4 regions of the Streptomyces bottropensis ATCC 25435 genome follow, and region 3 is predicted to be linked to each of the others. Evidence: riboswitches for the same ligand, from Rfam matches in the RefSeq annotation. Region 3 holds a riboswitch; each other region holds the start of a gene.

Region 1 (7,582 bases), 6.9 Mb from region 3:
CTCGCGCGTACCGGGACGCGATCAGGGTCGCGGAGGGGCTGTCGGCGGGGCCGGGGAGGACGGCCGGCCGGGAGGAGTCCGAGGAGGAGGGCGACGAGGGCGCCGACGGGAGCTGACCCGACGGGCATCCGTACGCACGGGCCGGAGGCGACGGCCGGGCCGGATACCGTCGGCGGGTGACCAACCAGCCCGCATCCAGCTCCGCCATGCCCACGGGAACCGGCGCGCCCGACCTCTTCACCTGGGAGTTCGCCACCGACCCCTACCCGGCGTACGCCTGGCTCCGTGAGCACGCCCCCGTTCACCGCACGTGCCTGCCCAGCGGCGTGGAGGCCTGGCTGGTCACCCGCTACGGCGACGCCAAGCAGGCCCTCGCCGACGGGCGCCTGTCGAAGAACCCGGCGCATCACGCCGAGCCCGCGCACGCCAAGGGCAAGACGGGCATCCCCGGTGAGCGCAAGGCCGAGCTGATGACGCATCTGCTGAACATCGATCCGCCGGACCACACCAGGCTCCGCCGTCTGGTGTCGAAGGCGTTCACGCCCCGGCGGGTCGCCGAGTTCGCCCCCCGGGTCCAGGAGTTGACCGACCGGCTGATCGACGGGTTCGCGGAGAAGGGCGAGGCCGACCTCATCCACGAGTTCGCCTTCCCTCTCCCCATCTACGCGATCTGCGACCTGCTGGGCGTCCCCCGGGAGGACCAGGACGACTTCAGGGACTGGGCGGGCATGATGATCCGGCACGGCGGTGGTCCGCGGGGCGGCGTCGCGCGGTCGGTGAAGAAGATGCGCGGCTACCTCGCCGACCTCATCCACCGCAAGCGGGAAGCGCTCACCGAGCACCCCGCCCCGGGCGAGGACCTCATCTCCGCGCTCATCCGCGCCTCCGACCACGGGGAGCACCTCAGCGAGAACGAGGCCGCGGCGATGGCGTTCATCCTGCTGTTCGCCGGGTTCGAGACCACCGTCAACCTCATCGGGAACGGCACGTACGCCCTGCTCACCCACCCCGAGCAGCGGGCCCGCCTGCAGACCTCCCTCGCCGCCGGGGAGAGCGGGCTGCTCGAAACCGGTGTCGAGGAACTCCTGCGCTACGACGGCCCCGTCGAACTCGCCACCTGGCGCTTCGCGACCGAGCCCCTCACGCTCGGCGGGCAGGACATCGCCGTCGGCGACCCCGTCCTCGTCGTCCTCGCGGCGGCCGACCGCGACCCGGCCCGCTTCGACGACCCCGACACCCTGGACCTCTCCCGCCGTGACAACCAGCACCTCGGCTACGGCCACGGCATCCACTACTGCCTCGGCGCGCCGCTCGCCCGGCTCGAAGGCCAGACCGCGCTGGCGACGCTCCTCACCCGGCTCCCCGATCTGCGACTCGCAGGGGATTCGGCCGATTTGAGGTGGCGGGGAGGTCTCATCATGCGTGGATTGCGCACGCTTCCGGTGGAATTCACGCCACGAAAACGGCCGTGAGTGCGGGGTGATCGCGCCGTGAGCGGCCCGTAGTTGTACCCCGACGGGCCGTAGCACTACCCCATTCCGAGTCAGAAGTTGACGCTCCCTCAACTCTGTGATCTTCACGTGATCTGCGCTGCATTAACTTGTGACAACTGATCGACTGCCGATACGTTCACACGTCAGTGCGAAGGGGGCGCCACGCCCGTCGCACAGACCACCGCTGTCGTGTGAAAGGCAACCGCATGCTCTCCGGGAACGGTCGTCACCGTCGCCCCCGTCAGGCTCCGGCTCTCCTCGTCGCGGCGGGAGTCACCGGGTCGGCCATCGCGATCCCGCTCCTCGGCGCCACCGGCGCGAGCGCGGCGAGCGGAACCACCTGGGACCAGGTGGCGGAGTGCGAGAGCGGTGGCTTCTGGAGCGCGGACACCGGGAACGGGCGCTACGGCGGCCTCCAGCTGACCCAGGAGAACTGGGAGAAGTACGGCGGCCTCGACTACGCGACGACCGCGGACCAGGCCAGCCGTTCGCAGCAGATAGCCGTCGCCGAGAAGGTCCTCGCGGACCAGGGCGTCGGCGTCTGGTCCACCTGCGGACTGCTGCACGACCTCGGCGGAGACTCGGGTCCCGCCGACGTGGACACGGGCGTCGCGGGCGACTCGTCCGACTCCGGCAGCGCATCCGGTTCATCCGGTTCGTCGGATTCCTCCGACTCGACCGGGTCCAAGGGTTCGGCCGAGTCGGCCGACGACACCGACTCCACGCGCTCCGGCGGGTCGAAGGATTCGACCGACTCGACCGATTCCTCCGACTCGACCGAGTCGTCGGACGCGTCGGCGAAGGCCCTCGACGGCTCCCCGAAGGCGACCACCGAACCGGACGCGGACTCCGGCTCCGCGGACTCCACCGATTCCGGCGACAGCGGCACCGGCGCCGACGCCAAGGAATCCGGCAGCACGAACACGGACGGTTCCAGCCGGGCGGACGGCTCCGCGGCCGGCGACGACGCCGACGGCGGCACCGGCCGGCACCGCGGCGCCAGCGCCGACGAGGGCGCGGACACCGGCTCGGGCGCGGACCAGGCCGACGGCACCGCCTCCGGCCGCCACGCCTCGCGTGACAGCGGCGCGTCGAGCGAGGGCGCGGAGGGCGCCTACACCGTCCGCGTGGGCGACAGTCTGACCGGCATCGTGAACTCGCTCGGCCTGAACGGCGGGTGGCGGACGCTGTACTCCGAGAACGAGCGCACGGTCGGAACCGACCCGGACCTCATCCTTCCCGGTCAGACCCTCGAAGTCGGTGCCGAAACGGGCGAAAAGTAGCGGCAGTTCGCGTCACGGTTCGACCCTGAATGCCCGTTTTGATCATTGTGGGAGATGAATCACAGACCCCCTGATCGTCTTTGAAATTCAGGCAATCACCTGTTTACGGTCGTGACCGCTCGCCACAGCGGGCTCTTGCGGTCGGCACGCCGAATCCTGCCAGCGGCCGTGAGGAACAGTCGTCGCGTCAAGCGCCGTAGGCAGGAGCGGGGGACCCAAGGTAAGTGCCGGGTCCGGCGGTTGCGGCCCTTCGGGGGCGCACGACCGGAACCGGCTGGGGGTGAAGCCGCGCGACGTGAGCCGAGAGGCGAGCGTGCGCGGCCGGGCAACTCAACCGGCCCGAACCCGACAGCTCACCTCGCAGGCGTCGGTGAGGGGATCTCTCCATGCTGTTTTCCAGCAAGGGCAAGCACCGTCGTCCGACTGCCATTCATCGGTCTGCTCGCGCCATCGCCGTCGTCGGTGTCACCGGCGCCGCCGCGGTCGCCGCCCCGCTGATGGCCGCCGGCAGCGCCTCCGCCGCCACCGCCTCCGAGTGGGACACCGTCGCCCAGTGCGAGTCCGGCGGGAACTGGTCCATCAACACCGGCAACGGCTACTACGGCGGTCTGCAGTTCTCCGCCTCCACCTGGGCCGGCTACGGCGGTACGCAGTACGCCTCCACCGCCGACCAGGCGAGCAAGGCCCAGCAGATCGCGATCGCCGAGAAGGTCCTCGCGGGCCAGGGCAAGGGTGCCTGGCCGGTCTGCGGCACCGGCCTGTCCGGCGCCTCCTACGACGGCGCCGCCGCCTCCAGCGGCAACACGAACTCCTCCGGCTCCTCCTCGCAGAGCACGCAGGAGAGCACCAAGAAGACCGAGGACACCCGCTCCTCCCGCTCCTCCGAGCGCGCCACCGTCAAGACCCCGACCGGCAAGAAGGTCAAGAAGGGCGACGGCGAGTACAAGGTCGTCAGCGGTGACACCCTCAGTGCCATCGCCGCGAAGGAGAACGTCAAGGGTGGCTGGGAGAAGCTCTTCGAGCTGAACAAGGACATCATCGACGACGCCGACTTCATCTACCCGGGCCAGCAGCTCCACCTGAGCTGACCCACGGCGACCACGACGGCCGCCACGCGCCTGCCGACCCCACGGCCGCCCCCACGGCCGGGCAGGCGGGGCAGGTTCAGCCGGGCCGGAAAGCAGGCCGCTCTCCGGCTGAACCACAGCCCGCTCACATCCGTGTCCTCCATAGTGAAGACCTCGTGAGGGCCGTCCCCCCGTCCCCACGGGCTCCCCGCCCCGGTGCGCATTCCCCCGTGCGTACCGGGGCGGGGCTTTTTCGTGCCCGCCTCCTCCTTCTGTTCACTTTCTCGACCACCCCCCTTTGTTCCGAACAGGAACAATGGGTACGGTCTGTCTGTCCACGGGACGGTCGGTCGGCTGCCGACGGCCCGGGGACGGTTAGGCTCTAGTCGCCAGGCCTCAAGCGGCCCCGCACAACCAGCGTCACATCCCATGAAGGAGATGCTCGTGCCGTCCATCGACGTCGTCGTAGCCCGGGAAATCCTCGACTCGCGAGGCAACCCCACCGTCGAGGTCGAGGTCGGCCTCGACGACGGCAGCACGGGTCGTGCCGCCGTTCCGTCCGGCGCCTCCACCGGCGCCTTCGAAGCCATCGAGCTGCGTGACGGCGACCCCAACCGCTACCTCGGCAAGGGCGTCGAGAAGGCCGTCCTCGCCGTGATCGAGCAGATCGGCCCGGAGCTCGTCGGCTACGACGCCACCGAGCAGCGCCTGATCGACCAGGCGATGTTCGACCTGGACGCCACCGACAACAAGGGCTCCCTCGGCGCCAACGCCATCCTCGGCGTCTCCCTCGCCGTCGCCCACGCCGCCTCCGAGGCCAGCGACCTGCCCCTCTTCCGCTACCTGGGCGGCCCGAACGCGCACCTGCTGCCCGTTCCGATGATGAACATCCTGAACGGCGGCTCGCACGCCGACTCCAACGTGGACATCCAGGAGTTCATGATCGCCCCCATCGGCGCGGAGTCCTTCTCCGAGGCCCTGCGCTGGGGCGCCGAGGTCTACCACACCCTCAAGAAGGTGCTGAAGACCAAGGGCCTGTCCACCGGCCTCGGCGACGAGGGCGGCTTCGCCCCGAACCTGGAGTCCAACCGCGCCGCCCTGGACCTCATCCTGGAGGCCATCAAGGAGGCCGGCTACACCCCCGGCGAGCAGATCGCCCTCGCCCTGGACGTCGCCGCCTCCGAGTTCTACAAGGACGGCGTCTACACCTTCGAGGGCAAGGAGCGCTCCGCCGCCGAGATGACGGAGTACTACGCCGACCTCGTCGCGTCGTACCCGCTCGTCTCCATCGAGGACCCGCTGTTCGAGGACGACTGGGCCGGCTGGAACACCATCACCGAGAAGCTGGGCGACAAGGTCCAGATCGTCGGCGACGATCTCTTCGTCACCAACCCCGAGCGCCTCGCCCGCGGCATCGAGGAGGGCTCGGCCAACGCCCTGCTCGTCAAGGTCAACCAGATCGGCTCGCTGACCGAGACCCTGGACGCCGTCGAGATGGCCCAGCGCAACGGCTTCAAGTGCATGATGTCCCACCGCTCCGGCGAGACCGAGGACGTCACCATCGCCGACCTCGCCGTCGCCGTGAACTGCGGACAGATCAAGACCGGCGCCCCGGCCCGCTCGGACCGCGTCGCCAAGTACAACCAGCTGCTGCGCATCGAGGAGATCCTCGACGACGCCGCGGTCTACGCCGGCCGCAGCGCCTTCCCGCGCTTCAAGGGCTGAGCCGCCGGCTGACCCGTTGAGGGTCAAGCCCGCGCCAGTCGTACGTACGTCCCCGTACCGGTCCCGTACCGTGTGCGGGGACGTACGCGCGTGCGCGTGGGAGAAGGCGGAAGAAGGGGCGCGGGACATGGCCGTGAAGGACCGGGACCGGGACCGTTTCTCCACCGCGACCCGGCTGAAGGTGCTCGGCGAGCAGACGGCCGCCCGGGTCTACCGCTCGCAGACCAAACGCCAGGCCCGTCGCTCCCGGCTGACCGGCCGGGCCGCGCTGCTCGCCCTCGTCCTCTGCTCGATGATCGTGGCGCTCGCCTATCCCATAAGGCAGTACGTCTCCCAGCGCGCCGAGATCGCCGACACGCAGCGGCAGCGCCAGGAGGCGCGCGAGCGGGTCGAGGAGCTGCGCGACCTCAAGGCGCGCTGGCAGGACGACGCGTACGCCGAGCAGCGCATCCGGGAGCGGCTGCACTACGTGATGCCGGGCGAGACCGGCTACACCATGATCGACCCGGACGCGGCGAAGCAGTCCCGTACGACACAGGGGGCGGCCGACCGCCCCTGGTACACCAATGTCTGGGACGGGGTCGACAAGGCCGACGCCGCCGACAGCCGAGCGGCCACCTTCGTGACCGTGAACCGATGAGCCACACCGAGGACTTGAGTAGCAGGATATGCAGACCCCTCCGCCGACCACCCCGCGCACCGAGCCGACCGACGCCGACGTCGAGGCCTTCCAGCAGCAGCTCGGGCGCCCCCCGCGCGGCCTCCGCGCGATCGCGCACCGCTGTCCCTGCGGGCAGCCGGACGTCGTCGAGACGGCCCCGCGCCTGCCGGACGGCACGCCCTTCCCCACGACGTACTACCTGACGTGCCCGCGCGCGGCCTCCGCGATCGGCACGCTGGAGGCCAACGGCGTGATGAAGGAGATGACGCAGCGGCTGGCCACGGACCCCGAACTGGCCGCCGCCTACCGGGCCGCGCACGAGGACTACATCGCCCGGCGTGACGAGATCGAGGTCCTGGAGGGCTTCCCGAGCGCCGGCGGCATGCCGGACCGGGTGAAGTGCCTGCACGTCCTCGTGGGGCACTCGCTGGCCGCCGGCCCCGGCGTCAACCCGCTGGGCGACGAGGCGATCGCGATGCTGCCTCAGTGGTGGGCGAAGGGCCCGTGCGTGGTGCCCGCGCCGGCGACCTCCGAGGGGGACGACCAGTGACCCGGGTCGCCGCCGTCGACTGCGGCACGAACTCCATCCGCCTCCTCGTCGCGGACTGCGACCCGGCCACCGGTGAACTGGTGGAGCTGGACCGGCGGATGACCATCGTCCGGCTCGGCCAGGGCGTGGACCGCACCGGCCGGCTGGCGCCCGAGGCGCTGGAGCGGACCTTCGGGGCCTGCCGGGAGTACGCGGCGGTCATCAAGGAACTGGGCGCCGAGCGCGTCCGCTTCGTGGCCACCTCCGCCTCCCGGGACGCGGAGAACCGGGACGAGTTCGTGCGGGGGGTGTTCGACATCCTCGGCGTCGAGCCCGAGGTGATCTCCGGTGACCGGGAGGCCGAGTTCTCCTTCACCGGCGCGACCAAGGAGCTGACGGGGCTGACCGACCTGGCCCGGCCGTACCTGGTGGTGGACATCGGCGGCGGCTCCACCGAGTTCGTCGTCGGGGACGGGCGGGTGCGCGGCGCCCGTTCCGTGGACATCGGCTGTGTACGGCTGACCGAGCGGCACCTCGTCCGGGACGGCGCCGTCGTCGATCCTCCCGGGCCGGAGGAGATCGCCGCGATCCGCGCCGACATCGAGGCGGCCCTCGACCTCGCCGAGCGGGACGTCCCCCTGCGGGAGGCGCACACCCTCGTGGGGCTCGCCGGTTCGGTGACCACGATCTCCGCGATCGCCCAGGACCTGCCCGCGTACGACTCGGTGGCCATCCACCACTCCCGGGTCTCCCACGACCGCGTCCGCGAGATCACCGAGTGGCTGCTGCGGTCGACGCACGCCGAGCGGGCGGCGGTGCCCTCG
Region 2 (7,582 bases), 1.1 Mb from region 3:
CCGCATGGCGGCCGGCGGGTCGTCGTTGCCCAGGGAGCCGAAGTTGCCGTGGCCGTCGACCAGGGGGAGCCGCATGGAGAAGGGCTGGGCGAGGCGCACCAGGGCGTCGTAGATCGAGGAGTCGCCGTGCGGGTGCAACTTACCCATGACCTCGCCGACCACGCGGGCGCACTTCACATAGCCGCGGTCGGGGCGCAGGCCCATCTCGTTCATCTGGTAGACGATCCGGCGGTGCACCGGCTTGAGTCCGTCACGGGCGTCCGGCAGGGCTCGGGAGTAGATGACCGAGTACGCGTACTCCAGGAAGGAGCCCTGCATCTCGTCGACGACGTCGATGTCGAGGATCCGCTCCTCGAACGCGTCGTCGGGCGGCGGGGTCTTCGTGCTGCGGCGGGCCATCGCTGCCGGCTCCTCTTTTTCTGGTCGCTCACCTACGGGGCGCTCACGTCTCCGGCTCACTCGCGGCGCGAGGTGAACGGGAACTGACGCGCACCATTGTGGACTGCCGCACTGACAACCCCGACACGACCCGGCACCGACCGCCGGGCACGGCCTGCCGGGCCGCCACGTCAACAGCGTGCGCCGACCTTAACCAGTGACCGCCGGCCGCAACCCCGGTCTCGCTCTCGGCGTACGACGCCCGGGAACTTCTCCAGGGGTCCGCGCGCTTGCATACAGTGGCGGGACCGGCAGGAAACAGCGGTTTCCGCGACGATTCCACGACGGATCCCGCGCACACAGCACAGCGATCGAAGGGACGTACCGCCCATGGGTCACACGGCCACAGCCGAGGCCGGCTCCGAAGGCCTGACAGTGAGGGAGCACCGCCTGGACAACGGCCTGCGCGTGGTGCTCTCCGAGGACCACCTGACCCCGGTCGCCGCGGTGTGCCTCTGGTACGACGTCGGTTCGCGTCACGAGGTCGCGGGCCGTACGGGCCTCGCCCACCTCTTCGAGCACCTGATGTTCCAGGGCTCGGGCCAGGTCAAGGACAACGGCCACTTCGAGCTGGTCCAGGGCGCGGGCGGTTCGCTGAACGGCACCACCAGCTGGGAGCGCACCAACTACTTCGAGACCATGCCCACCCATCAGCTGGAGCTGGCGCTGTGGCTGGAGGCCGACCGCATGGGCAGCCTGCTGCTCGCGCTCGACCAGAAGAACCTGGACAACCAGCGGGCCGTCGTCAAGAACGAGCGCCGCCAGCGGTACGACAACGTGCCCTACGGCACCGCCTTCGAGAAGATCTTCCGCCTGGCCTACCCCGAGGGCCACCCCTACCGGCACACGCCCATCGGCTCGATGGACGACCTGGAGGCGGCGAGCCTGGAGGACGCCCAGCAGTTCTTCCGGACGTACTACGCGCCCAACAACGCCGTCCTGTCTATCGTCGGCGACATCGACCCGGAGCAGACCCTCGCGTGGGTGGAGAAGTACTTCGGCTCCATCCCCACCTACGACGGCAAGCCCGCGCCCCGCGACGGCTCGCTGCCGGACGTCATGGGCGAGCAGCTGCGCGAGGTCGTCGAGGAGAACGTGCCCGCGCGCGCGTTGATGGCCGCCTACCGGCTGCCGGAGGACGGCACGCGTGCGTGCGACGCGGCCGACCTGGCGCTGACGATCCTCGGCGGCGGCGAGTCGTCCCGCCTCTACAACCGGCTCGTACGACGTGACCGTACGGCCGTGACGGCCGGTTTCGGCCTGCTGCGGCTGGCCGGCGCGCCCTCCATGGCGTGGATGGACGTCAAGACCTCCGGTGACGTCGAGGTGCCGGTCATCGAGGCCGCCGTCGACGAGGAGCTCGCCCGGTTCGCCGCGCAGGGCCCGACGGCCGAGGAGATGGAGCGCGCCCAGGCACAGTTGGAGCGCGAGTGGCTGGACCGGCTCGGCACGGTCGCCGGCCGCGCCGACGAACTGTGCCGGTACGCGGTCCTGTTCGGCGACCCGAAGCTCGCCCTCACCGCCGTCGACCGCGTCCTGGAGGTGACGGCCGACGAGGTCCAGGAGATCGCCAAGGCCCGCCTGAGGCCCGACAACCGCGCGGTGCTCGTGTACGAGCCCGTCGCCGGCGCAGAGGGCGCCGAAGAGGAGGCCGCCGACGCGGAGGCCGTCGAGAGCACCGACGAGAACGAGGAGTCGGCGAAGTGACCGAGCTCGCGAGCATGGAATTCCACCCGCAGCCCCAGGCCGGCGACGCCCGCCCCTGGGCGTTCCCGGCGCCCGAGCGCGGCACCCTGGCCAACGGCCTGACCGTGCTGCACTGCCACCGCCCCGGCCAGCAGGTCGTCGCCGTCGAGGTCGTCCTCGACGCGCCCCTGGACGCCGAACCGGCCGGCCTCGACGGTGTCGCCACCATCATGACCAGGGCGTTCTCCGAGGGCACCGACAAGCACACGGCCGAGGAGTTCGCCGCCGAGCTGGAGCGCTGCGGCGCCACCCTCGACTCGCACGCCGACCACCCCGGCGTCCGCCTGTCCCTCGAAGTGCCCGTGTCGCGGCTGGAGAAGGCCCTGGGGCTGCTCGCAGACGCCCTGCGGGCCCCCGCGTTCGACGACGGCGAGATCGAGCGTCTGGTGGCCAACAGGCTCGACGAGATTCCGCACGAGACCGCCAGCCCGGGCCGCCGGGCCGCCAAGGAGCTCTCCCGGCAGCTGTTCCCGGCCACCTCGCGCATGTCGCGGCCCCGGCAGGGCACCGAGGAGACCGTGGAGGGCATCGACTCCGCGGCTGTACGCGCCTTCTACGAGCGGCACGTGCGCCCCGCGACCGCCACCGCCGTGGTCGTCGGCGACCTCACCGGGGTCGACCTCGACACGCTGCTGGGCGACACCCTGGGCGCCTGGACCGGCTCCCCGGCCAAGCCGAGCGTCGCCCCCGCGGTGAGCGCCGACGACACCGGGCGCGTGATCATCGTGGACCGTCCCGGTTCCGTGCAGACCCAGTTGCTCATCGGACGGGTGGGCGCCGACCGGCACGACCGGGTGTGGCCGGCCCAGGTGCTCGGCACCTACTGCCTCGGCGGCACCCTCACCTCCCGCCTGGACCGCGTCCTGCGGGAGGAGAAGGGCTACACCTACGGGGTGCGCGCGTTCAGTCAGGTGCTGCGTTCCGGGCCGGAGGGATCGGGCACGGCGATGCTGGCCATCAGCGGGTCCGTCGACACGCCCAACACCGGTCCGGCGCTCGACGACCTGTGGACCGTGCTGCGGACCCTCGCCGCCGAGGGGCTGACCGACGCCGAGCGCGACGTCGCCGTGCAGAACCTCGTCGGGGTCGCCCCCCTGAAGTTCGAGACGGCGGCGGCCGTGGCGGGCACGCTGGCCGACCAGGTCGAGCAGTTCCTGCCGGACGACTACCAGTCGACGCTGTACCGCCAACTCGCCGCCACCGGCACGGTGGAGGCTACCGCGGCCGTCGTGAACGCCTTCCCGGTGGACCGTCTGGTGACCGTCCTCGTCGGGGACGCCGCGCAGATCGAGGAGCCGGTCAGGGCCCTCGGGATCGGCGAAGTCACCGTCGTACCGGCCGAGTAGGGAGCCGAGGGGAAACCGGGCGGAAGGACACGCACGTGTGAGGCCCTGGTGACTGAAGAGTCACCAGGGCCCAGGTTTGTCCGTATTGATGGCGGAGGTTGTGTGTCTGACCTGTGGCGTAGCTAACAAATCCTGTGATCCGTTTGTTATTTCGAAGACGCCGCACTTAGCGTCGGTCCGGCTGTTCGTCAGATGTTCGCCGCAGCCGCGGCACCGGACAGTCATCGCCGAGTCCCCATGGCGCGAGCCCGGGGAGCCGGGGACCCACCTAGTCCCCCGGGGTGAATCGGGTGCCCTTCGCGAGCGACGCGAAACGGGGGGCAGCCGTAGGAGACCTTCCTGCTCCGAACCCGTCAGCTAACCCGGTAGGCGAGAAGGAAGGAAAGGACCAGCCACTTCATGGCGTTCACCCGCGCCCCTGGGAAGCACCGCCGTCCCGGCCGTGTACAGCGCACGACCACGAGGAACGTGGGCGTAGCCGCTCTCACCACCACCGGTGTCATCGGTACCCTCGCCGGCCCCGCGCTCGCCGCGGAGGAGCCCGCCGTCGAGCAGACCGGCCTGAACCAGATCATCGTCCTCGGCGACACGGTCGCCGACCAGGTGGACGCCCAGGCCGTTGCCCAGCAGCAGGCCGCCGAGGTGGCTGAGGTCAAGAAGAAGGCGCAGGAGGAGGCCCGCAAGGCCGCCGCCGAGAAGGCCGAGCAGGAACGTGCCGCCGCCAAGGAGCGCGAGGAGATCAAGGCCCGCGCCGCCCGCGCGGCCGAGCGCGAGCGCCTCAACACCTACGTCTCGCCCATCAGCGGCTCGTACATCTCCACCGGCTACAAGGCCGGCGGCGCCGTCTGGTCCTCCGGCAGCCACACCGGCGTCGACTTCCACGCCGCCACCGGCACGGCCGTCATGGCGGTCGGCTCCGGCACCGTCGTGGAGGCGGGCTGGGGCGGGGCGTACGGCAACAACATCGTCATCAGGATGACCGACGGCACGTACACCCAGTACGGCCACCTGTCGTCCATCGGCGTCTCCGTCGGCCAGACGGTCACCCCCGGCCAGCAGATCGGCCTCTCCGGGGCGACCGGCAACGTCACGGGCGCGCATCTGCACTTCGAGGCCCGGACGACGGCCGAGTACGGCTCGGACATCGACCCCGCCGCGTACCTGCGTTCGCACGGCGTGAACGTCTGAGACACCGCTCCACGCTTCTGGCGAAGGCCCCGGCTCACCGAGCCGGGGCTTTCCGCGTTGTGCGAACGCCCGGTGACGCGCCTCCTGTCCAAAAAATATCCCTGGATTCCGGCCCGCCGTCGGAAATTCCGGCTCGCTGCAATAGAGTCGCTGGAAGACACGTCAATCATCGACGTTTCACGGGGATTAAGGCGGAGGTCGGTCATGCGTATTCCGGCGCATTCGGTATGCACGGCGATCCGAGATGACATCGTCGCGGGTGTCTACGAGCGCGGCAGCCGTCTCACCGAGGAACTGCTCGCCCGCCGGTACGGCGTCAGCCGGGTCCCCGTGCGTGAGGCGCTGCGCACGCTGGAGGCCGAGGGCTTCGTGGTGACCCGTCGGCACGCGGGCGCGTGCGTCGCCGAGCCGACCGAGCAGGAGGCCGCCGACCTGCTGGAGATGCGCATGCTGCTGGAGCCGCTGGGAGCCGCCCGCGCCGCCCAGCGCCGCACGGAGGCCCATCTCAAGGTGCTGCGCGGCCTGGTCAGACTGGGCCAGGAACGGGCCAGACGGGGCACCAGCGAGGATCTGCGCTCCCTGGGGGGCTGGTTCCACGAGACGCTCGCACAGGCGTCCGGCAGCCCCGCCCTGACCTCGACACTCGCCCAGCTGCGGCACAAGATCGCCTGGATGTACGCGGTCGAGGCACCCGCCGACCCCGTGGAGTCCTGGGCGGAACACGGCGGCATCGTGGACGCCGTCGCGCGCGGCGACGGCGACCGGGCCCGGACGCTCACGTCCCTGCACGCCGAGCGCGCCACCGACGCGCACCGCTTCCGGTTTCCGGGCGGGGCCGGCGCGGCGGAGCGGGCGGAGCGTGTGAGGACTTCGCAACACCCCGTAAACATGTCGAGCCTGCGGCATTAACGCGGGAGCCGTATACAAAGAGGCGGGAATTCCGAGGGGCATTCTTTCTGCTGCCCGCAGAACGAAATCGGGACGACGGCAGAGGGAAATCGGAGCGGTAGGGGAACGAAATGACGAAGGGCCCGCCCGATAAATCGGACGAGCCCTTCGATGTGTGTGCGGGTGGCCTTTCAGGCCTGTTTCCGTTCCGGGCGCCCGGTCACGGGGTCGCTCAGACCGTCTCGGGAAGTTCCTCGAGTCCCTCGGCCACGAGCTTCGCCAGACGGTCGAGCGCGACGTCCGCGCCCTCGGCCTCGGACGCGAGCACGATCTCCTCGCCGCCCTGGGCGCCGAGGCCCAGGACCGCCAGCATGGAGGCCGCGTTGACGGGGTTCCCGTCGGCCTTGGCGATCGTCACGGGGATACCGGAGGCCGTGGCGGCCCGGACGAAGATGGATGCGGGTCGGGCGTGGAGGCCCTCGGCCCAGCCGACGTTGACGCGGCGCTCAGCCATGTGATGCTGCCCTTCGGATGTCTCGGGTGGTTCAGAGAGGTCTAGACCGGGTTGTCTAGACCAGTTTCCCATATGGCGCGACGGAGCGGAACGGGCCCACGGCCTGGCCACGAACCGGCTCTCGCGCTTCTGTTGTGCTTCCCCAGACTGCCCCGCGCCGTAGCCTGGCGCGAGCCGTACTCTGGGGCCCATGCAGACCTCGTCGGACCGGCACGAGTACCCCGCCCACTGGGAGGCCGACGTGGTGCTGCGCGACGGCGGCACCGCACGCATCAGGCCCATCACCGTCGACGACGCCGAGCGTCTGGTCAGCTTCTACGAGCAGGTCTCGGACGAGTCGAAGTACTACCGCTTCTTCGCGCCGTACCCTCGCCTGTCCGCCAAGGACGTCCACCGCTTCACGCACCACGACTTCGTGGACCGGGTGGGGCTCGCCGCCACGGTCGGCGGCGAGTTCATCGCCACCGTACGCTACGACCGGATCGGCGCCGACGGCATGGCCGCGTCCGCCCCCGCCGACGAGGCGGAGGTCGCCTTCCTCGTCCAGGACGCCCACCAGGGCCGCGGCGTGGCCTCCGCCCTCCTCGAACACATCGCCGCCGTCGCCCGCGAGCGCGGCATCAGACGCTTCGCCGCCGAGGTGCTCCCCGCCAACAGCAAGATGATCAAGGTGTTCACCGACGCCGGGTACCAGCAGAAGCGCAGCTTCGAGGACGGTGTCGTCCGCCTGGAGTTCGGCCTGGAGCCCACCGACCGCTCCCTGGCCGTGCAGCGCGCCCGGGAGCAGCGGGCCGAGGCCAGATCCGTCCAGCGTCTGCTCGCCCCCGGCTCCGTCGCCGTCATCGGCGCCGGGCGCACGCCGGGCGGAGTGGGCCGCGGCGTCCTCGCCAACCTCCGGGGCGCGGGTTTCACCGGACGGCTGTACGCGGTGAACAGGGCTCTCGGCGAGGACGAGAAGGAGATCGACGGGGTGCCCGCGCACCGGTCCGTCACCGAGATCGAGGGGCCCGTCGACCTCGCGGTCGTCGCCGTCCCCGCCGCGTACGTCCCCGAGGTCGTCGCCGAGTGCGGCGAGCACGGTGTGCAGGGGCTCGTCGTCGTCTCCGCCGGGTATGCCGAGAGCGGCCCCGAGGGGCGCGAGCGCCAGCGCGAACTGGTGCGCCAGGCGCGCACGTACGGCATGCGCATCATCGGGCCGAACGCCTTCGGGATCATCAACACCGCCCCGGACGTACGGCTGAACGCCTCACTCGCCCCCGAGGCACCGCGCTCCGGGCGCATCGGTCTCTTCGCCCAGTCCGGCGCCATCGGGATCGCACTCCTGTCCCGGCTGCACCGGCGCGGCGGAGGGGTCACCGGCGTCACGGGCGTCTCCACCTTCGTGTCGTCGGGCAACCGCGCCGACGTCTCCGGGAACGACGTCCTGCAGTACTGGTACGAGGACCCGGACACCGATGTCGTC
Region 3 (7,582 bases):
GCCAAACCCGGCGCACACCCGTGCGCCCCTGCCGCGCGCCCGAGTCGCGCCACTCCTTCCGGCAGCCACAACGCGCCCCACCTCCGGCCCGCCGCCACCCCGTGAAACGTCTCGCCCCCGTCGGCACGGGCGTCCCGTCACCCTCACACGACGGTCGACTATCGAACAACCTTCGAACGCAAGGCCAAAGTCGTACCCACAGACCGCCGAAAGACGCTCGAATGCCCGTTTCCTGCGCGCGTGAAACCCGTTGAAGATTGTCGCGCCCGCATACCGCCGGGTACAGTCACCGCACTGCTCTGCCAGCCCCTGTCGTCGAGGCGAAAGAGAAGTTGGTGAACGATCGTCATCCGTCGGGGACCGCAACACCCCCGGCTCCGGCTTCCGAAGCCGACCCGGCGCACTACGCGTCGTACGGCCACCAGGAAGCCTCCTATGGCGACTTCACCACGTACGGCGAATTTCCCGCCACCGGTTTCGACTCCGGTACCGGCGCCCACGCGACCGGCACCTTCGCGACCGACCCCCTCTTCGGTGACCTGCCGGGCAATGACACCGGCACGGGCTCCTACGACGCCTCGCAGTGGTCGACGGGCAACCACCGGACGCCGAACTACGACCCGTACGCCGCGCAGCACCAGGCCGCGTACGACACGGGCAGTTACGAAACGACGTCCTGGGCGGCGGGTTACGACCACCTCTCCCAGGTCCCGACGCAGCCGGCCGGTCCCGACGCCAGTGGCCAGTGGGACGCGAGCGGCTGGCTGCAGGCCGAACCGTCCGACGAGGCCGGCCAGTCGGGGCACACCGACCGGACCCAGCAGTGGGTCGGCACCCAGCACTTCGACACGGGCGCGTTCGACGCCACACAGTGGAACAGCGACGGCACCCCGGCCGACGACGAACACAGCGGCCCCGCCGAGGAGTCGTACGACCAGGACGGCGCGGCTTCCGAGCCGTACGAGGCACAGTCGCACCCGCAGACCGTCGTGGTGGACCTCTCGGCCGAGGCCACGGACTTCCACCAGCAGGCGACCGCGACCTTCGAGCAGATCGCCCCGTACGACCAGGACGAACACCCCTCCGCGGACGACGAGTTCGAGCCCGACGACGCGGACCGCGTCGCGCTCCTCGACGGCGAGGAGGAGGCCGCCCCGCCGGAGACGAGGAGCGCGGGCCCCGGCCGGGCGGCCACCCGCGCGGCCTCGCGGTCGCGCCGGAAGCCTCCGGCCAAACGTTCCGCCCTGCTGACCGTGGCGGTTCCGTCGGCCTGTGTCATGGGTGTCGCGGGGATCGCGGCGGCCTCCGTCGGCGCCACGTCGGACGACACGGAGACGACCGCGTCGGTCAAGTCGGACGCCACCGCCGTGAAGCCGTCCATCGCCAACAACCAGCTCGACACGCAGCTGGAGAGCCTTTCGGCCGAGGCGGACGACTTCGCCGACCGGGCGAGCCGGACGCAGGAGCGCATCGACCTCAAGGCGCAGCAGGAGCTGGAGCAGAAGAAGGCGGCGGCCGACGCGGCCCGCAAGGAGCGGCTGCGGCCGAAGTTCGCACTGCCGGTCGCCCAGCGCGGACTCAGCGCGTACTACGGCCAGTCCGGCGTCAACTGGATGTCCCTGCACACCGGCATAGACTTCCCGGTCTCGTACGGCACCCAGGTGATGGCCGCGACCGACGGCACCGTGCGCACCCAGTGGAACAGCGCCTACGGCAACATGGTCATCGTGACCGCCAAGGACGGCACCGAGACCTGGTACTGCCACCTCTCCACCTACAAGGTCGCCTCGGGTACGACCGTCAAGGCCGGCGACCCCATCGCCTACTCCGGCAACTCGGGCAACTCGACCGGCCCGCACCTGCACTTCGAGGTCCACCCTGCGGGCGGCTCCGCCATCGACCCCCTGCCGTGGCTGCGCAGCCACGGGCTGGACCCGACGTAACGGGCGCCGTAGCGGCCACCGTTACGGACAGCGAGAACGAAGACCAGGCCCCTGCCGAACGCAGGGGCCCGAGGTGTGTCACGCGGCGACCGACCGCGGCTACAGCTTCTCCACCGGTGCGTACCGCAGCAGCAGCCGCTTCGGCTTGGTGTCGCCGAAGTCGATCGTCGCCTCCGCGTTCACGCCCGTGCCCCCGACGCCGACGACCGTGCCGAGGCCGAACTGGTCGTGGGTGACGCGGTCGCCCACGGCGAGCGAGACCACCGGCTTCTCGTTGCTGCGGCGGGTCGCGAAGCCGGACGCTCCGGAGGCCGAGGAACGGGAACGGGACGACGACAGCGAGGACGCGATCCCGGAGGCCGGGCCCGAGGACACCGGCGCGGAGGCACCCGTGCGCTTCCACTGCAGGTGTGTGGCCGGGATCTCTTCCAGGAAACGGGACGGCGGGTTGTACGAAGGCTGACCCCATGCGCTGCGGAGGGTGGACCGGGTGAGGTAGAGCCGTTCCCGCGCGCGGGTGATGCCGACGTACGCGAGGCGGCGCTCCTCCTCCAGCTCCTTGGTCTGGCCGAGGGCGCGCATGTGCGGGAAGACGCCGTCCTCCATGCCGGTGAGGAAGACGACCGGGAACTCCAGGCCCTTGGCGGTGTGGAGGGTCATGAGCGTGATGACGCCCGAGCCGTCCTCCTCGTCGTCGGGGATCTGGTCGGAGTCGGCGACCAGCGCCACCCGCTCCAGGAAGGCGGGGAGCCCGACGGGCGTCGCAGCCGCCGCCTCGCCCTCACCCTCGCCTTCCGCGGCCGTGGCCTCCTGCTCGAACTCCAGCGCGACGGCGGCGAGTTCCTGGAGGTTCTCGATGCGGGTCTCGTCCTGGGGGTCGGTGGAGGCCTGCAACTCGGCCAGATAGCCGGTCCGTTCGAGGACCGCCTCCAGGATGGTCGCCGGTCCGGCCCCGGACTCCACGACGGTCCGCAGATCCTCCATCAGCGTGTTGAACCGCTTGACCGCGTTCGTCGACCTGGCCGCCATGCCGTAGGCCTCGTCGACGCGCTTCAGCGCCTGCGGGAAGCTGATCTTCTCGCGCTGCGACAGGGCGTCGATCATCGCCTCCGCGCGGTCGCCGATGCCGCGCTTGGGGACGTTGAGGATGCGGCGCAGCGGGACCGAGTCCTCCGGGTTGGCGAGGACCCGCAGATACGCGAGGACGTCCCGGACCTCCTTGCGCTCGTAGAAGCGGACGCCGCCGACGACCTTGTAGGGCAGGCCGACGCGGATGAACACCTCTTCGAAGACACGGGACTGGGCGTTCGTACGGTAGAAGACGGCGACGTCGCCGGCCTTCGCGTCGCCCGCGTCCGTCAACCGGTCTATCTCGTCGGCGACGAACTGGGCCTCGTCGTGCTCGGTGTCGGCGACATAGCCGGTGATCTGCGCGCCCGCGCCCGCGTTCGTCCACAGGTTCTTCGGGCGGCGGGACTCGTTGCGCTCGATGACCGCGTTGGCCGCGCTCAGGATGGTCTGGGTGGAGCGGTAGTTCTGCTCCAGCAGGATCGTCGTCGCGTCCGGGTAGTCCTCCTCGAACTGGAGGATGTTGCGGATGGTCGCGCCGCGGAAGGCGTAGATCGACTGGTCGGCGTCACCCACGACGCAGAGCTCGGCAGGCGGTACGTCCCACTCGTTGGGCGGCACGTCCACGGGGTGCTCGGAGGTGCCGACAAGCTCTCTGACCAGGGCGTACTGGGCGTGGTTGGTGTCCTGGTACTCGTCCACGAGGACGTGGCGGAAGCGGCGGCGGTAGTGCTCGGCGACGTCGGGGAAGGCGCGCAGCAGATTGACCGTCGTCATGATCAGGTCGTCGAAGTCGAGCGCGTTCGCCTCGCGGAGGCGGGACTGGTAGAGCGCGTAGGCCTGGGCGAGGGTCTTCTCGAAGCCGTCGGTGGCCTGGGCGGCGAAGTCCTCCTCGTCGATCAGCTCGTTCTTCAGATTCGAGATCTTGGCGCTGAAGGACTTGGGCGGGAAACGCTTCGGATCGAGGTCCAGATCACGGCAGACGAGCGCCATCAGGCGCTTGCTGTCGGCGGCGTCGTAGATCGAGAAGGAGGACGTGAAGCCGAGCTTCTTCGATTCGCGCCGCAGGATCCGTACACACGCGCTGTGGAAGGTCATGACCCACATCGCGTTCGCGCGCGGTCCGACGAGCTGCTCGACGCGCTCCTTCATCTCGCCCGCGGCCTTGTTGGTGAAGGTGATCGCGAGGATCTGGCCCGGGTGGACGCGCCGCTCGCCGAGCAGGTGCGCGATGCGGTGGGTGAGCACCCGGGTCTTGCCGGAGCCGGCTCCGGCCACGATGAGCAGGGGCGAACCCGCGTGGACCACGGCCGCGCGCTGGTTCTCGTTCAGCCCGTCCAGGAGGGCCGCCGCGTCCAGGGCGGGGCGGGGGGCTCCGTCGCGGTAGTACGCGTCCCGGTCCGGGGGCACGTCGAACTTCCCACCGAACAGATCGTCCGGAAGCGGCTCCGGTACGTGATCGTCCTCGGGTGGCGGCGGGGGCTCCTCCGCGTGGCCGCGGGGGGCCTGGAGGTCCGCCAGGAAGCTGTCGTCAAAGAGGCTGCTCATCGCTCTCCGAGTCTAGGCGCCCGCACTGACAGCGAGAGGCCGCCCCGAAAAGTCCGTCCCCGCCACCTACCGCGACCGCCGTGCGACGGTGAGCGATCGAGCTTACCGTTCGTCGCGCCGAAGAGGCTAAGGTCACGAAAACGTATCGGGCATATCGCACATCAACCTTCACACGGGCCACACGAGTTGGCTAACTTTTTCTTCTGGGCCGTACGACCCAACCGGCGAACGTCGCCGGGCCGCACGACCTCCGCCGAGTCCGGTATGCCTCCCCGAGGCGCCCGGAGCCGGGGACCCACCGTTATCCGGGGTGAATCGACCCGACCGCCGCGCGCGGCGAGGGCCGTAGGGCAAACCTTCCGAAGCTTGCGCCCGAACCCGACAGCTAACTCGGTAGGCGGACAACGGAAGGAGACGCCGCACCATGGCGCCGCACCGCAAGCCGCGTCCGGCCGGAACGCGCGCGGGCATACGCACCCCCGCTCTCGCCACCGCCGCCCTCACCTCGGTGGCCCTGCTCTCCCAGTCGGGCAGCGCCACGGCCGCGCCCTCGACCGACGACAAGCCGAGCCTGGAGGAAGTCGAGAAGAAGGTCGACGCCCTCTACCGCCAGGCCGGTTCGGCGACCGAGAACTACAACCCGGCCAAGGAGAAGACGGGCAGGCAGAAGAAGCAGGTCGACACCCTTTTCGACGGCGTCGTCAAGCGCACGGAGAAGCTCAACGAGGCCCGGGAGGAACTCGGTTCCCTCACCGCGGCCCGGTACCGCACGGGCGCGGCGGCCCCCGACCAGGCCTCGCCGCTGCCGGCGGACGACCCGCAGGGCTCCTTCGACCGGAGCCAGTTGACGGACCGGCCGGCAGACCGCCCGCAGGAGGCCGTCGGCACGTACGTCACCGAGCAGTCCGAGGCGGCGGATCAGCGCCAGGAGGCGAGCGACAGCCTCGAACAGCTCACCGCGTCGCAGAACAGGCTCAAGGCCGGCAAGGCCAAGGTCCAGGCGAAGCTCGCCCAGGCCCGTGAGCTGCTCGCCGCCCTCACCGCCGAGGAGAGGGCCCGGCTCGCCGCGATCGAGCAGCGCGAGCGGGAGGAGGCCGACCGCAGGGCGGAGGAACTCGCGCGGCAGCAGGCGGCACGGGCGACGACCGTGGAAACGCGGGAAGCCCCGCCTGCCCTGGAGAGGCAGGGATCACAGCCAGGCCAGGGGCCGCAGGTAGGCCAGGGGCCGCAGGGCACCTGGGAGGACACGTCCACCGGCACGGAGACGTCCATAGGCACGGGCACGTCCACCGGCACGGAGACGTCCATCGGCACCACCTCCGGGACCACCGTCCCGGCCGAGGACCTCACCTACGCCACGAAGGCCGACAAGGCCATCGCCTTCGCCCGCGCACAGATCGGCAAGCCGTACGTCTGGGGAGCCACCGGCCCCGGCTCCTACGACTGCTCCGGGCTCACCCAGGCCGCCTGGAAGGCCGCCGGCGTCGATCTCCCCCGCACCACCTTCGACCAGCTCACCGCCGGCACCACGGTCCCCCTCTCCGACGCCAGGCCCGGCGACCTCGTCTTCTTCTACGACAACATCGGCCACGTCGGCCTCTACATAGGCAACGGCATGATGATCCACGCCCCGAAGCCGGGCACCTACGTCCGCGAGGAGACGGTCTTCTACGACGCCGAGTCGTCGGTGCACAGCGTGGTGCGGCCGGCGTAGCCGCACGGTCGGCCGGGGGCGCGCCGTCAGGTCCAGAGCACCGCGATGAAGATGTTCGCGATGGTCAGCGCGCCCACCAGGCCGAACAGCGGCTTCTCCACTGTCTCTTCGTCCCGTTTCACATAGACCAGCCCCAGGATCACGATCAGCAGTGCGAGTTTGACGCCGATCTTGATGTTGTCGACGGGCTGGTCGTCCGCCTGATTGAGGCCGACGAGGAGCACACCGGTGACGAGCATGGTGAGGGCGCCGTGGAGCATCGCGGGGACGAAGCGGGCGGTGCCCTGACCCATGGCCTTCATCTGGGTCAGGAAACCACCCAGGAGGGAGGCGATGCCGATGATGTGGAGGGCGACGAGGATGTGGATGAGTACGTCCATGCGCGGAGCCTAATGAGGGGTCTGCGGCAGGCCGGGCGTGGGGGGCTGTGCCAGGCCGGGCGCGGGGCCGCTCCATCTCAGGGGGAACGGGGACCTCACGCGGCCTCCGGGGGTGCCATGGCCTTCCGAAGATCTCCGGCACGGAGTTCGTCGGCACGGAGTTCGTCGGCACGGAGGCTTCCGGCACGGAGGCTTCCGACACGATGGCACCGGCACGATCGCCTCCGGCGAGGTGCTGACGATCTTGCATATATGCGCCGCATAGCATCGCCGCACTCCCGGCAGGTCCGAAATGACCGTATCGGTCATCGCGCAGCGTGAAGTCGGCGATGCCAGGACGAGATCACGGTCACATACGGTCACCTCGCGGTCGGTGCACGTCACTTCCGTACAACGCGTTACCGTGCCCTCACGCCCAGGTTTAGCGTCCTCCCTCAGGTGCCCGGCTCCCCACCGCCGCCCGGCCAGGGGCGGCAGTCGGACACCACCGCCGAGAAGGTCCGGCGGCGGCCCGCTCCCCCTGTGCGGGCCGCCGCCGGACGCGTCACCGCTCCCCCCAGGCGGTCCGTACGGTCGGACGATGTCCGTACCGCGGACGGCGGTCGTACGGAGAGGACATGGACTCCACGTGGCAGCGCACCGCAAGCCCAGACAGCGCTCACTCGGCGGCCACACGGTCCGCACGGCCGCGACCTTCGCACTCGCGGGCGCGGCGACCGCGACCGGCTTCGACGGCACCGGGCACGCCGACCCCCAGCTCACGCCCGACCAGGTCAGGGCGAAAGTGAACAAGCTGTTCCAAGAGGCCGAGGTCGCCACCGAGAAGTACAACGGCGCGAAGGAGAAGGCCGACACAGCCCAGGAGAACCTCGAAGAGCTGCGCGACCAGGCCGCCCGCCGCACCGAACGGCTCAACTCGGCAAGGGACG
Region 4 (7,582 bases), 2.8 Mb from region 3:
CCAGCTTAGACCGGGCGCCGCGCACCGCCCTGAGCGGAAGATCCCATTCTGGCCCACGGCGATCGCCCGTTTGTACGGTCGGGCTCGGCCTCCCGCAGGAGGCGTCCATGACAATGGAACGCAGGGGGAACGATGACCGGCTTCTCCAGGCGGTCGCTGCTCGGGTACTCGGGATCGGCGGCAGCGGGGGCGGTACTCACGTCGAACGGCACCGCTGAGGCGGCGACGGCGGTGAGCACGGAGACCTCGGAGGGCGTGAGACCGAGACCGGGGCGGCAGGGGCGGCCGACTTCCCCGAGGGCACCAGGTTCAGCGGCACGGTCCGTATGCCCGGCACCGAGATGACGGAACTGACGGTCACCTTCGCCGCCGCCCGCGGCTGGCCGCCGGTCACCTTCTACGGGACTCCGGCCCCCGCACCGCTCAACTGATCAGTCCCCACCGAGGTCCCCACCGAGGTCCCCACCGAAAAGTTCACCAGAGATCCCCGCGGAGCCGGCTCCGCGGGGATCTGTTCGCTCTCAGCCGATCCCCCTCCTCCACAGTCCGTACGTCCTGTACATTTTTTACGGAAGTCGATCAGAGGAGGCGCACCCATGCCCGAGAACCCACCGTCGGCCCGTCATGTGCTGCCCGAGTTCACCGAGCGCACCAGCACGGGTCACCGGACGATGGATCCGTACTCGAAGCTGCTGGAGGAACGGATCGTGTTCCTCGGGACGCGGATCGACGACACGTCGGCGAACGACGTGATGGCGCAGTTCATGCACCTGGAACACCAGGCGCCGGACCGGGACATCGCGCTGTACATCAATTCGCCCGGCGGCTCCTTCAGCGCGATGACGGCGCTCTACGACACGATCCGGTTCGTCACCTGTGATGTGGCGACGGTCTGCCTGGGGCAGGCGGGGTCGGTCGCCGCGGTGCTGCTGGCGGCGGGCACACCGGGCAAGCGTTCGATGCTGCCGGGGGCGCGCGTGCTGATCCACCAGCCGGCCCTGGCCGACCCGATCGAGGGACAGGCGAGCGATCTGGTGCTCCAGGCCGAGGAGTTGACGCGCAACCGCCGGAGCCTGGAGGAGATGCTCGTCCGGCACACGGGGCAGAGCCCGGAGCGGATCGGCGCCGACATCGAGCGGGACAAGTTCCTCGACGCCGAGGCGGCGGTGGCGTACGGCCTGGCCGACCGGGTGATCCGGAGCCGCAAGACCTCACCCACGCTCCCCTCACCCCCACCTCCCTCGTCCACGCCCCCCTCGCCCCCGCTCCCCGGCGCGAGGTGAGGCGCGGATGCTCCCGCCCGAGCTCCCGCCGTTGCCCGCGCTCACCCGCGCCGAGGCGGAGCTGATCGACCGTTACCTGGACGTGGTGGACCTGCTCGGCCGGATCAATCCGGCCCGTCCGGGCGACACGTACCGCGGGCTGCGCGCGGCGCAGGCGCTCGTCGCGAAGGCGACCGCCCTGCGCGACGCGCTCGAACTGATGCACAACCGCGGGGAGAACGAGGTGCACGCCCCGACGCTCGCGCGGGCCCTGCGCATCCTGGACGGCGAGCGGCGCGCCGGCCGGGTGGCGCTGCCGCCGGAGGCGGAGGACTCCCCCGCCTGAGCCGATCGCGTCACCCGCCGCCTGAGCCGATCGCGTCACCCGCCTGAACCGATCGCGCATCGGCCGCCGTACTACTGACGGGGCGTCCGGTCCCGGCGCGACGCCCTCCGGTCGGCCTACCGCGATCGACCCATCGGCCCATACGGCGTGAGGACCTGTGAAGTTGCGCAAGATGCCTGGTACATGGGCGGAGTACTGCATTCCGGCGCTGGTGCGGACCTCCTCGACCACTGGGACACAACGAGGGAAAACGCCCTGTCCACCCGAACGGGCGAGTGGTGAGTAAGACCACAAATCCACGGTTCCGTTGGGATTTTCGCACTTGAGTACGCCAAGATCCCTTCCTGACGACAAGCCCCCGCCGCAGTGGCGGGGCGATCCGGGTGGACGCCGAGTCCTGCCGCCGCCCGGTTACCGGTCGACAGAAGTGCATCGGCAGGAGTGGAGGACCCAAGCACGACGGGTCGCCGGAACGGTCACGCCATGACCGCGCCGAGCAGCCCTTGGGGTGAAGCCGCGTCAGCGGCCGGGCAACTTCGCCAGCCCGAATCCGACAGGTCATCCTTCACAGGCGGCTGACGAAGGGTTGCGCATGACTGCGCTGAATCGTGTCCCGTCGCTGTTGACCCGGGCCGGTACGGCCTCGGCTCTGACCATCGCCGCCGTCGGCGGCAGCATCGTGGTCCCGGGCGTCGCATCCGGCGCCGAGGCCGCCACGGTGGCGTCGAAGGCACTCAAGGTCGCGGCTTCCAAGAAGGGCTCCCCTTACAAGTACGGCGCCGTGGGTCCGGGCAGGTTCGACTGCTCGGGGCTGACGCTCTACTCGTTCAAGAAGGCGGGCAAGAAGCTGCCCCGTACTGCCCAGCAGCAGTACAACAAGACGAAGCACATCTCCGTGAGCAGCCGCAAGCTCGGAGACCTCGTCTTCTTCCACTCCGGCTCGAACGTCTACCACGTCGGTATCTACGCGGGGAAGGGAAAGATCTGGCACTCGCCGAAGACGGGTGACGTCGTCCGGCTGCAGAAGATCTGGACGAAGAGCGTCTGGTACGGCCGGGTCCGCTGACCCACCGCTGGGGGGTGGCGGAACTGTCCGCCACCCCCGCTGGCGTAAGTCGTGCACATGTGGTTACCCGTCCGGCCATGGCCGAGGAACCCACCCGCCCGGCACGTAACGAGACGCCCCTCGAACGCGCCGACCGCAATTTCTCCGAGCTGCTCCAGGAGCTGCGGGTCACCCAGACCGGGGTGCAGATCCTCTTCGCGTTCCTGCTGACGCTGGCCTTCACCCCACGCTTTCCGGACCTGGACACCTTCCAGCGTGTCACCTACGTGACCACCCTGTTGCTGGCTGTCCTCGCGGCGACGCTCTTCACCGCCCCGGCCGCCCTGCACCGCTCGCTCTTCCAGCAGAACGCCAAGCCCGCCATCGTCCAGGTCTCGTCCCGGTTGGCCGCCGCGGGCCTGATCGTGCTGATGCCGGCCTTCACCGGTTCCGTCCTGCTCGTCGTGGACGTGACGCTCGGCCGGACTGCCGGTATCGCCGCCGGGAGCGGCACGCTCCTGGCGTGTCTGCTCCTGTGGGGCCTGCTCCCGAAACTGGTGGGACGCGTCTCGGGCCGCGACGCCACGCCGCCGCCCCTGCCGCCGCCGTCGCCACCGGTCGAGGACGACAGCCCCGTCAGGTCTCCGGCGGACCACCTGCGGTGACCGGCTGGACGGGGACCGTCCACGGAAGTTCGATCGCCACCGTCTTGCCGCCCTCCCGCGTGGGTCTAACGCTCAGCCTGCCGCCGCATTCCGCGGTCAGCCAGCGGATGATGACCATGCCCCGGCCGTTGTCCTGCTGGACGGCGGCCGGCAGGCGTTTGGGGAAGCGTGGATGACTGTCGGTGACACCGATGCGCAACTGCTCGTCCCGGTCGAGCGCGATGTCCACGGTGAAGGTGGGCGACTGGCCCAGTGTGTGCTGGACGGCGTTGGTGGCGAGTTCGGACACGATCAGGCGCACGGTGTCCGCGATGCCCGTGTCGCCCGGCAGGCCCCATTCGGCGAGCACGGTGACGACGTAGTTCCGGGCTGCGGACACCGAGGCGGGATCGCTCGGCAGAGTGACGGATGCTTCCAGGTGATCTGCCATGGCGAGGCGTCCCTTTCCCACGGGACCGGTGTCCGACAGGGAGCGGATGGTTCGACTACGGTCCCGGACTGGTGCTTCGCGCCAGACTGCCACTACCTGGGCCGTCACGCGTGGCGATCCACCAAGATGTGCATATATCTGTCGCTCGAAGCGGTGAACTATCCGACGGCCGAACGTATTTGGGTGGGGTCTTCGTCCATCCTCTGTCGTCACCCCGACATCCAGTGTCGTCACCGCGATCGAGAGCGCCGGGCGGAAGGAGAATCCCATGCAGTACGGTCCGGCGGTGCGCCGCCGCAAGCTCGGTGCCGAGTTGCGTCTCCTGCGCACCCGTTCCTCGCTCACGAGCATCGAGGCGGCCCATCGCGTCGGCTGGCACCAGTCCAAGGTGAGCCGGATCGAGACGGGCGCCAGTGGAGTGAAGCCCGCGGACGTCCGCAAGCTCCTTGACGCGTACGGGATCGACGACACCGAGTTACGGGAACTGCTCCTGGCGCTCGCGGGCTCCGAGGACGGCGGCGGGCGGCACAACTGGTGGCACGCGTACCGGGGCGTGCTACCGCCGACGTACCGGGACTTCATCAGCCTGGAGTCGCAGGCCGGGGGGATGCGGACGCTGGAGACCTCGGTCGTGCCGGGCCTGCTGCAGATCCCCGAGTACGCGCGGGCGGTGACGCGGGCCGCGGTGGAGGGGCTGGATGACGACAAACTCGACGCGCTCGTGGAAGTGCGGCTCGCGCGCCAGGAGGTGCTGCGCGGGAACCCGCCGATGGAGCTGAGCGCGGTGCTCGACGAGGGCGTTCTCCGGCGTGTGGTGGGCGGTCCCGAGATCATGTCCCGGCAGCTGGCCCGTCTGGTCGAGGCGGCGCGGCTTCCCCAAGTGCGACTGCAGGTGCTCCCGTTCACCGCCGGGGCACATATCGGCGTCACCGGTCCTTTCGTAATTTTCTCATTTCGGAGCACATCCGATCTGGACGTGGTTGTTCTCGACCACTTGACGAGTAGCCTCTATCTCGAACGGAAAGAAGACCTCAAGGCGTATGTCGAGGCCTTCAACACCCTTCAGATCCACGCCCTTTCGCCCGAGGACTCGTTGGATTACATCGCCGGGCTAGCCGCCGGCGCGTAAGGAGGCACCATGTCCGCACTGCCTCGGAACGTACCCACCAGTACCGAACTGCCCGATGTGCGATGGCTGCGCAGCAGCCGCAGTACCGGGATGAACAACTGTGTGGAGACGGCCCGTCCGGGATCCGGCCGCTGGGCCGGGCTGGTGGCCGTACGCGACTCGAAGAACACGGCGGGGCCCGCCCTGCTGTTCGACCCCGACGCCTGGGAGGGATTCATCACCACGCTGCGGTGACCCCCACCGACAGCGTTCGTCCTTCCGCTTGCGGCGAGGCCCGGCCGGGACGCCGACTCACGGTCGCGTATCGCCGATGATCCTCACGGCTCGGTCGATCTGCCCCTGCGTGAGATCCGCACGGGCGGTCAGCCGCAGCCGCGAGACGCCGTCGGGCACGGACGGCGGGCGGAAACAGCCCACGGCGAGACCCGCCGCCCGGCAGTCCGCCGCCCACCGCAGCGCCTGATCCGGCGACGGCGCGCGTACGGACACCACGGCGGCGTCGGGCCGCACCGCTTCATGGCCCGACGCCGTCAGCCGTGCGTGCAGCTCCCTGGCCACCTCACGGGCCCGCGCGGCTCGCTCCGGCTCCCGGCGCAGCAGCCGGAGCGCGGCGAGCGCCGCGCCGGTCGCGGCCGGGGCGAGACCCGTGTCGAAGATGAACGTACGGGCCGCGTTGACCAGGTGGTCGATGACGGGTGCCGGGCCGAGGACGGCACCGCCCTGGCTGCCGAGCGACTTCGAGAGCGTGAGCGTCACGACGACGTCGGGAGCGCCCGCGAGCCCCGCCGCGTGCGGCGCCCCCCGGCCCCCGTCACCGAGGACGCCGAGGCCGTGCGCGTCGTCGACGACGAGTCCGGCGCCGTACTCCCGGCAGGCGGCGGCCAGTCCGGCCAGCGGAGCGGCGTCGCCGTCCACGGAGAAGACCGTGTCGGAGACGGCGACGGCGGTGCCCCGGGCGGCCGTGCCGAGCGCCTTGCGGACGGCGTCGGGGTCGGCGTGGGCGACGACCTGGGTGGTGCCGCGGGCGAGCCGGCAGCCGTCGATGAGGGACGCGTGGTTGCCCGCGTCCGAGACGATCAGGGAGCCGTGCGGGGCGAGCGCGGTGACGGCGGCGAGGTTGGCGGCGTAGCCGGAGGAGAAGACGAGCGCGGCCTCGAAGCCGCAGAAGTCGGCCAGTTCCCGTTCCAGTTCGCCGTGGAGTTCGGTGGTGCCGGTGACCAGCCGGGAGCCGGTCGCGCCGCCGCCCCAGCGGCGCGCGGCCCCGGCGGCGCCCTCAATGACCTCGGGGTGCCGGGCGAGGCCGAGGTAGTCGTTGCTCGCGAGGTCGAGGAGGGGTGAGTCGGCCGGACGGGGGCGCAGGGTGCGTACGAGCCCGGCCCGGCGGCGTGCCGACGCCTGCTCGTCGATCCAGCCGAACGCCATGGGTCCTCCGGGGGTGGTGTGGGCGGCCCGCGGCACCGTGGCCGTCATGGACGGGCACGGCAGGGGCTTTTGTAGGCAGTGCACAGACACTAGTGGCAGGGCCGGGCGCCCACGATGTGGCGATACCCACATGTCGATCCCACTCTGTTGTCCGAACTCTCCTTGGCCGAGAGCGGTCCCGTAGGACAGGATCGGCTCTCATGGACTTGCTGAACACGCTGGTGGACAAGGGGCTCCGGCGCGAGCCGCCGAGCCGTGCCGAGGCGCTCGCCGTTCTGGGCACCTCCGACGACGAGCTGTTGGACGTGGTGGCCGCGGCCGGGAAGGTGCGCCGGCACTGGTTCGGGCGCCGGGTGAAACTGAACTATCTGGTCAACCTCAAGTCCGGCCTCTGTCCCGAGGACTGCTCCTACTGCTCCCAGCGGCTCGGCTCCACGGCCGGCATCCTCAAGTACAGCTGGCTCAAGCCCGACGAGGCCTCCAAGGCCGCGGCGGCCGGGCTCGCCGGTGGCGCGAAGCGGGTCTGTCTGGTGGCGTCCGGGCGCGGCCCGACCGACCGGGACGTGGACCGGGTCTCCGACACCATCAAGACGATCAAGGACCAGAACGAGGGCGTCGAGGTGTGCGCCTGTCTCGGTCTGCTCTCCGACGGTCAGGCCGAACGGCTGCGCGAGGCCGGCGCGGACGCATACAACCACAACCTGAACACGTCCGAGGCGACGTACGGCGAGATCACGACCACGCACACGTACGCCGACCGGGTGGACACCGTGCGGAAGGCGCACGCGGCGGGTCTGTCGGCCTGTTCGGGCCTGATCGCGGGCATGGGCGAGAGCGACGAGGACCTGGTCGACGTCGTCTTCTCGCTCCGTGAGCTGGACCCGGACTCGGTGCCGGTGAACTTCCTGATCCCGTTCGAGGGCACCCCGCTCGCCAAGGAGTGGAACCTCACCCCGCAGCGCTGTCTGCGGATCCTGGCGATGGTGCGGTTCGTCTGCCCGGACAGCGAGGTGCGGATCGCGGGCGGGCGCGAGGTCCACCTGCGCACGATGCAGCCGCTCGCACTGCACCTGGCCAACTCGATCTTCCTGGGCGACTACCTCACCAGCGAGGGCCAGGCCGGCAAGGCCGACCTGGAGATGATCGCGGACGCCGGCTTCGAGGTGGAGGGCACCGACCAGGTCACGCTGCCGGAGCACCGGGCGGCCGTCACCGCCGGTGGGCCCTGCGGGTCCGGGGAGAGCGCCGGGTGCGGGTCGCACGAGGGTGGCGGGTGCGGGTCG

Evidence for each region. Region 3 has a riboswitch for cyclic di-AMP ahead of STRBO_RS0105195 (C40 family peptidase). Riboswitches for the same ligand answer to the same signal wherever they lie in the genome.
Region 1: another riboswitch for cyclic di-AMP. It lies ahead of STRBO_RS0135610 (LysM peptidoglycan-binding domain-containing protein); the one in region 3 lies ahead of STRBO_RS0105195 (C40 family peptidase).
Region 2: another riboswitch for cyclic di-AMP. It lies ahead of STRBO_RS0109915 (M23 family metallopeptidase); the one in region 3 lies ahead of STRBO_RS0105195 (C40 family peptidase).
Region 4: another riboswitch for cyclic di-AMP. It lies ahead of STRBO_RS0117435 (C40 family peptidase); the one in region 3 lies ahead of STRBO_RS0105195 (C40 family peptidase).

Annotation. Positions count from the first base shown of each region.
Region 1 is NZ_KB911581.1:8,051,244-8,058,825, reverse strand. It holds gene STRBO_RS0135625 (nucleoside triphosphate pyrophosphohydrolase) at 1-116, shown strand, start outside; gene STRBO_RS0135620 (cytochrome P450 family protein) at 177-1,472, shown strand; gene STRBO_RS0135615 (LysM peptidoglycan-binding domain-containing protein) at 1,700-2,776, shown strand; cyclic di-AMP (ydaO/yuaA leader) riboswitch at 2,959-3,158, shown strand; gene STRBO_RS0135610 (LysM peptidoglycan-binding domain-containing protein) at 3,163-3,864, shown strand; gene eno (phosphopyruvate hydratase) at 4,288-5,568, shown strand; gene STRBO_RS0135595 (FtsB family cell division protein) at 5,696-6,208, shown strand; gene STRBO_RS0135590 (DUF501 domain-containing protein) at 6,237-6,779, shown strand; gene STRBO_RS0135585 (Ppx/GppA phosphatase family protein) at 6,776-7,582, shown strand, end outside.
Region 2 is NZ_KB911581.1:2,243,378-2,250,959, forward strand. It holds gene STRBO_RS0109900 (DNA gyrase/topoisomerase IV subunit A) at 1-399, opposite strand, end outside; gene STRBO_RS0109905 (M16 family metallopeptidase) at 769-2,145, shown strand; gene STRBO_RS0109910 (M16 family metallopeptidase) at 2,142-3,530, shown strand; cyclic di-AMP (ydaO/yuaA leader) riboswitch at 3,746-3,916, shown strand; gene STRBO_RS0109915 (M23 family metallopeptidase) at 3,930-4,718, shown strand; gene STRBO_RS0109920 (GntR family transcriptional regulator) at 4,923-5,627, shown strand; gene STRBO_RS0109925 (HPr family phosphocarrier protein) at 5,839-6,120, opposite strand; gene STRBO_RS0109930 (bifunctional acetate--CoA ligase family protein/GNAT family N-acetyltransferase) at 6,311-7,582, shown strand, end outside.
Region 3 is NZ_KB911581.1:1,136,355-1,143,936, reverse strand. It holds gene STRBO_RS0105205 (peptidoglycan DD-metalloendopeptidase family protein) at 336-1,943, shown strand; gene pcrA (DNA helicase PcrA) at 2,043-4,559, opposite strand; cyclic di-AMP (ydaO/yuaA leader) riboswitch at 4,801-4,974, shown strand; gene STRBO_RS0105195 (C40 family peptidase) at 4,984-6,273, shown strand; gene STRBO_RS0105190 (hypothetical protein) at 6,300-6,653, opposite strand; gene STRBO_RS0105185 (C40 family peptidase) at 7,282-7,582, shown strand, end outside.
Region 4 is NZ_KB911581.1:3,930,071-3,937,652, reverse strand. It holds gene STRBO_RS0117445 (ATP-dependent Clp protease proteolytic subunit) at 597-1,283, shown strand; gene STRBO_RS0117440 (hypothetical protein) at 1,291-1,608, shown strand; cyclic di-AMP (ydaO/yuaA leader) riboswitch at 2,027-2,197, shown strand; gene STRBO_RS0117435 (C40 family peptidase) at 2,201-2,674, shown strand; gene STRBO_RS0117430 (DUF6328 family protein) at 2,752-3,318, shown strand; gene STRBO_RS0117425 (ATP-binding protein) at 3,290-3,748, opposite strand; gene STRBO_RS0117420 (helix-turn-helix domain-containing protein) at 4,017-4,877, shown strand; gene STRBO_RS0117415 (DUF397 domain-containing protein) at 4,887-5,111, shown strand; gene STRBO_RS0117410 (8-amino-7-oxononanoate synthase) at 5,169-6,299, opposite strand; gene bioB (biotin synthase BioB) at 6,500-7,582, shown strand, end outside.